DNA from 3 places in the Bacillus sp. WC2503 genome. Region 1 is predicted to be linked to each of the others. Evidence: riboswitches for the same ligand, from Rfam matches in the RefSeq annotation. Region 1 holds a riboswitch; each other region holds the start of a gene.
What was found. A riboswitch is a leader RNA that binds a small molecule or an ion and turns the genes downstream of it on or off. The one in region 1 is predicted to bind thiamine pyrophosphate.
Positions count from the first base shown of each region.

Region 1 (2,278 bases):
CGATACCCCTTTTTTGAAATCATATAAAGAGGTATTATCCATACATATGTATAACAATACCTCTACTCTTTATCCAATTACATCTTTTACTTCTGTATCCACTGGCCATTTTTCTAATGTATAAGCCATTTCCCAAAATGAATATTCATATTGACTACTAATAATGAAATGCTGTTTCATACGCTTCCGATCAGACTCTGTCACTTGTTCAGCGATAGTATCTAATCGTGTAATTTGCTCTTCAACTAAAGTACGGAACCAATCAGATCCATAAGCAGAAATCCACTCTTTATAAATCGGCTCTTCTGGCTGACATTCTTTTAAACGTTCACCAATTTCATAATATAGCCAGTAGCAAGGTAAAATTGCTGCGATAATATCCCCTAAATGCCCTTCATACGCCGCACGGTACATATGTGAAGTATACGCATATGCAGTTGGGGCAGGGATAAAATGACCTTTTTCTTCTTCCGTAATTCCTAATTTCTTTGCGAAATTCTCATGTAATGATAATTCTGCCTCGTATGTATTTTGAGCATGGTGTGCCATGCGAGCTGTCGTTTCTAATTCAAGAGCCTTTGCAGCTCCTAAAGTTTGTACTCTAGCAAAATGACTTAAATAATATGAATCTTGAAGTACGTAATAACGAAAACTTGCCAAATCTAACGTACCTTCACCAAGTTTTTTTACAAAAGGATGATGAAAACTTGCCTCCCAAATAGAATCTACTTCTTTACGTAATGTTTGTGAAAAAGTCATTTAAATTCCTCCAATAATGTATAAAATATATGTATTTATCCACAGTTATTAAATCTGTAAAACAAAAAAAACTTTCTTTACAGGCGTAAAGAAAGTGAAATAGACAATATTAATGTATTCTTTAAATATAATCGTCTTCCCACTTCCCTACGCTGGTATTAACCAGATCAGGTACTAAGAGTCTCAAAATTATGTTTGATCTCAGCCTACAAAAGGCCCCCCTAGTGGATAAATATTTAGTTGTCGTATTGTAATTATCATAGCATACTTCGTGGAACTATCAAAAGTTTTAATTGTATAATTATCTTAAAAACCTTCTTCTTTCCTCACTCTTAATGAAGTTTCAATTATCATATCTAATAGTTTACTATAATTAATCCCCGCGGCATCTGCACTTTTTGGCAGTAAACTTGATTGGGTCATCCCTGGTAATGTATTAACCTCCATTACATATGGAATTCCGTCCTTCACCATCATATCAACCCTTGCATAAACACTACATTTTAATGCTTTATAACAAGCCAATGACGCTTTATTTACACGTTCCTTAATTTCAGTTGGAAGTTCAATAACTTCTTCAATTGTACTAACATCATCGTATTTTGCATTGTAGTCAAAAAACTCAGCTGCATGTCGAATTGAAACGATAGGTAAATGTTTACCATCAAAAATTGAACAAGTAATCTCGTCACCTTTTATATACTTCTCAATTACTACTTCAGAATCCCATTCGAATACAGTTTCCAGCATTGAGATCAATTCATTTTTATCATTGACGATCTTTACGCCAACACTCGAGCCGCCAGAGTTTGGTTTTACCACTAACGGAAATCCTAACTTATCTAAATCATCAAGCTTTAGATCCGCCATTTTTGTAAGTTCAATCCAATCTGGTGTTTCTACTCCTTCATAACGCAAAATCTTTTTCGAAATATTTTTATCCATACATATACCGCTAGATAACATATTGCTGCCACTATATGGAATACCTAAACTCTCAAGCGTCCCTTGAACCGTACCATCTTCTCCGTATTTTCCGTGTAATGCTAGCAATGCAAAATCAATGTCTTTCGCTTTTTCAATTAAATCCATTTTTTCATTTAACGTAATTGGAACGATTTCATACTTATTTTTATCTAAATGTGCAATCATTTCATTTCCAGTCATAATTGATACTTGTTTTTCAGAGGATACTCCTCCCATAATAACGCCAATTCTCATTTTCTCAACTCCAAGTTTCATTTTTTAAAGTTTCACCAATTATTTGAATCCCACTAACTATTTCTTTCTCCTTCAAACGTGAAAAACCTAAGCGGAATGTATTCGCTCCCCCTCCATCAGAATAAAAAACATCTCCAGGAGAAAACGTTACACCTTTCTCATAACACTTTTGTAAAAGTGTGCGAGCGTGAATTTTCTCTTCCAACTCTATAAACAAATGAAGTCCGCCATCTCCAGTCATCCTTTTAAACGGAATATACTGATTGCAAGCCCCAACGGCTAACTCATATTTTTTCTT
Region 1 is NZ_JBQYMD010000001.1:1,917,043-1,919,320, reverse strand. It holds gene tenA (thiaminase II) at 70-759, opposite strand; TPP riboswitch at 887-992, opposite strand; gene ddlB (D-alanine--D-alanine ligase) at 1,066-1,980, opposite strand; gene pdxR (MocR-like pyridoxine biosynthesis transcription factor PdxR) at 1,985-2,278, opposite strand, start outside.

Region 2 (2,278 bases), 1.8 Mb from region 1:
CTTTACTTGTGCTTCTTTCTTCTGTACACCCTGACATTCTAGTGGCAAAGCAGCATTCTCAATAATTGTTCTCCACGGCAGGAGCATATCTTTTTGAGGCATATACCCTACAGGATGACTTTTTGTTTCTGTCAGCTCTATCCGTCCAGTACTAACTTCTTCTAAGCCTGTAATAAGGCGAAATAGAGTACTTTTCCCGCAGCCACTTGGCCCAATAATGCTTACAAACTCTTTCTCTTGTATAGAAGTATTTAATTCATCGATGATTGGCTTCTCATCATAATGAAAAGAAACATTATGAAACTGTAGTATGTTCTTGCTCCTCAAATCCCCACATCTCCTTACGATAGGACATATCCCAGAATAAATATTCAAATCGACTGGAATATAAGAAAATCTCCTCTAATCTTTCTAGCTCTCGCTCTGACTTTCCAATTGCCATTTCATCTAATAAATCTATTAACCAAATACAAAGGTTACCGTATTCTTCAGAACTATATCCTTGAATCCACTCACCAAAGAACTCATGATCTCTCGCTCCAGGAATATCATTTAAACGCTTTCCAATTTCCCAATAACTCCACATACATGGAAGAAGTGCTGCTATTAATTCCGCAATTGTGCCATTTTGAGATACAGACATCATGTAATTTGTATAAGCTAAATTTTTAGCAGATGGTTTTGCTGATTCTATCTCCTCTATAGAAATTCCAAGCCTTTTTGCATACTGTTTATGGATCGTCATTTCTCCATTTAATATTCCATCAATTTGTTCAGCAAATTTTCCCATTACTTGTGGATTCGTTGCCTTTACAACACCGATGGCATATAGCTTTGCATAATCTAACAAATATAAATAATCTTGAATAATGTAATACTGAAACTTATCTTTTTCTAACGTGCCATCCCCCATCCCTACTACAAATGGATGATTATGACTCATCTCCCAAACTGGTTGTACAGTTTCTAACAATCTATTACAAAATTTCATTTCTATTTCCCCCTTCAATATATGTATCTAAATAAAAAACCACTTCTATAATCAGAAGTGGTTACAACAAATAAAATTATAGTTTATTCGTTGTTCCACTTCCCTTCGCTAGTATTACCTAGATCAGGTGTTGTAAGGGTTAAGGATTATTCCTCTCTCAGCACGAAAAGCACCCCTAGTGGTTTCAATATAAAATTTTCAAATAAAAAAGCCCCGTTTCTATACGCAAAGAAACGGGGACTCATCATTAGTGTCCGAATTGCTTCCCTACGCTAGCATAATCTAGATCAGGTAATGAAAAGGATCAAAGACTTAAGGTCTTACTCTCAGCTGGCAACACCAGCTCTCCTAGCAAACTATAAAATTATCACTGTCAGTATAACACCCTAATAAGACATCATCAACTGTTTTAATTTTCTCAATTGTCAACGAAATTACAGAGTTATATAATAATTATTATTCTATTTCGTAAAATAAAATACCAATTAATTCCACAAAAAGGAATCATTATCCTGAAAAAATTTATTTTTATATTGATTTCATATTACATTTATGTGAATACACCCACTATATTATATCTTTATACTATAATAAAATTACAACTAACTATACAACTAGAGGAGGTCTCTATTATATGAATATGAAAGCTACAGCTCTAACAGCAACTACTGTCGCAATCGCCTCATTACTTCCTTCTATGGGCGAAACAAATGTACAAAAAGCAAACGCTGAACAATTATCTAATGTCAAAACTGGATATGTCAAAGTCGATCAAGTAGCCTTACATAAAGAAGATAATACAAATAGCACATCCCTTGATACAATTCGCTTTAATACGAAAGTTAACATACTTAAAACAACGAAGGATTGGTATAAAGTATCTGTTAATAATAAAGTAGGCTATGTACAAAAAGATGCTATTCTGCAAAAAAACAAACTTCAATCTACTAATCAATACATCGTCAATGCTAATGCATTGAACGTTCGCTCTGAACCTAATTTAGAATCTTCCATTTTAGATGTATTACCAAATGGTAAGTTCGTGACTATTCAAGGAGAACAAGGCGAATGGTATAAAATTTCACATAACGGTCAAACAGGTTATGTACAAAAAGCATTCGTATCTAATGGTTCGCAGCCCTTAGTAAAAGGAATCACAGTTCAAAATGATACGAAATATACTGTTGCAACACCTAAATTAAATGTACGTAGCAATGCTAGCACAAATGGTACTCTACTTGGTTCTTTACAAAACGGTACACAGATACAAGTAGTAGAAACAGTAGG
Region 2 is NZ_JBQYMD010000001.1:95,392-97,669, reverse strand. It holds gene ACUN26_RS00545 (ABC transporter ATP-binding protein) at 1-327, opposite strand, end outside; gene tenA (thiaminase II) at 296-991, opposite strand; TPP riboswitch at 1,075-1,178, opposite strand; TPP riboswitch at 1,239-1,351, opposite strand; gene ACUN26_RS00535 (SH3 domain-containing protein) at 1,626-2,278, shown strand, end outside.
Region 2: another riboswitch for thiamine pyrophosphate. It lies ahead of tenA (thiaminase II); the one in region 1 lies ahead of tenA (thiaminase II).

Region 3 (2,278 bases), 3.2 Mb from region 1:
TAACGGATCCTTCATGCAATTATTGCTTCCCATAATAAAATACACTTGTAATAGGTTAGACATTTTCTTGGTTTCAATGCGCATCATGTGTTTCATCCCCTTACTCTAACTCCTCAATCTTCCCATACTTCTCAACATCACCGGAAGTTGTATTCGCTAATTGATTTAAAAATTCAATTTGGAAACTACCAGGCCCTTTTTCTACCGTCTTAGCAGCTGCTAGTTCCGCAGCTACACCATAAAATGTTACTGCTGCTACTGCTGCCTTTACATAATCTTTTTCTACCGCAATAAATGCTCCTATTACAGAAGTTAGTAAACAACCCGTTCCAGTAACCTTTGTTAAAATAGAGTGACCGTTTCGAATAAGAATCGTTCGCTCTCCATCTGTAACGACATCTTCTTTTCCAGTAATGACCGCAACTGTATTCAATTCCTCTGCTGTCTGTTTTGCAATATTTACAACATTGCCATTTCCAGTACCAGCATCTACCCCTTTAATTTCCCATCTCTCATTAATAACGTTAGCTACTTCAGCTGCATTCCCACGAATTATCGCTAGATCTATTTCAGCTGGAATATGTCTCGCAACTTCTGTTCGATACGATGTTGCTCCTGCGCCAACAGGATCAAACAATACTGGTACATCATTCGTATTAGCCGACTTACCAGCAAGTAACATCGCTTCTACTTCCTCGGGACGAAGTGTTCCCATATTTAATACTAACGCTCCCGCAATGCTAGCCATTTCTGCTACTTCTTCTTTTGCATACGCCATTACAGGCGATGCCCCTAGTGCTAACAAACCGTTCGCTGTAAAGTTTGTTACAACAACATTTGTAATATTATGAACGAGCGGATTAGATTCCCTCACTAAATCCACTACTTTACTAATTTCTTTCATATTCATCCTTTTCATCTCCTAACTATAATGATGGGAGATACACAAAAAGGCACTTTGCGCGTATGCAAAGTGCCTGAACATGTGCTTTTACACTCTCCCTACGCTGGCATTATCCAACAGGTTCAAATGGTCAATGACGGATTAGTCATACTCTCAGTTTGCATCCACAAACTCCCATGTGTTTCTTATTCATCTACTTCAAAGTCTACTCTTATTCTAGTAAAATAACAAGTTCTTTACTTTTCCGTATAAAGTGAAACTTTAATCAGTGGGAGTTTTGTTCATTCCACTAAAACAGCTCAAACCTCGAGCGAAACTGAATCTCAAGAAAATGTATGCTATATTTAACTTATGGAAATTTGAAAGGATGTTTTTAATATGTCAAAAAGCGTTGTAATCGCTGAAAAACCTTCCGTTGCGCGAGATATTGCTCGTGTACTGAAGTGTGATAAAAAAGGAAACGGTTATCTTGAAGGTAGTAAATATATTGTAACTTGGGCTTTAGGTCATCTCGTTACATTAGCAGATCCAGAAAGCTATGATGTGAAATATAAAAAGTGGAATTTAGAAGACTTACCGATGCTACCGGAGCGTTTGAAATTAACGGTTATTAAACAAACTGGTAAACAGTTTAATGCTGTGAAAAGCCAGCTACTTAGAAAAGATGTAAATGAAATTATTGTCGCTACAGACGCTGGATTATCTCTATAAAACTTTCTTGTACATAAATCTTAAAACATGTTACACCTTTGATTTAACAACAATATCTAGAGTTTATTAAATTGCACATAAATAAAAAGTATACATAGTTCACTTTTTATTTAGAAATTACTATCTGTGATTTACAAAATAATATCCAAATATAAGTTGTGAGTTTAAAATAAATATCAGGTGGTTGTAAGAAAGACGCAAAATTTCGAATGAACTTGCTGCGTTTACAAAAAAAGATGTGATATGTTATCCCCTCAATCAAAGAATTCTAAATAAGTTTTAATCAGCCCTCTTATAAAATAGAAGTTCATTCAAAAAGAAGCAAATTTAATTTTATAATTTATATATTATGTTTCCAACTTTGCGGAATTAGTATAGTAATTTACTTTAATTGATAGATTTTATAATTATCGTGATTTAAAAATATAGTAATATATATTCATATCACATTATAGGAGGGATCTATGAAGATGAATTTTTCAGCTATTGAAATTAAAGGAGCTTGCTTTAAAGAAAATAGTGAATTTGCTTTTTTTGATAAAGTTAATCAAAAATCTTCAATTATCTATGGAAAAAATGGAAGTGGTAAATCCAGTTTATCTAAAGCTTTTTATGAGAAAAGAGTTACGTTAATGGACCCCTTACACAAGGGGAATTACGAAA
Region 3 is NZ_JBQYMD010000001.1:5,076,740-5,079,017, reverse strand. It holds gene thiE (thiamine phosphate synthase) at 1-87, opposite strand, end outside; gene thiM (hydroxyethylthiazole kinase) at 101-910, opposite strand; TPP riboswitch at 983-1,092, opposite strand; partial or broken gene ACUN26_RS26170 (toprim domain-containing protein) at 1,283-1,603, shown strand; gene ACUN26_RS26165 (AAA family ATPase) at 2,080-2,278, shown strand, end outside.
Region 3: another riboswitch for thiamine pyrophosphate. It lies ahead of thiM (hydroxyethylthiazole kinase); the one in region 1 lies ahead of tenA (thiaminase II).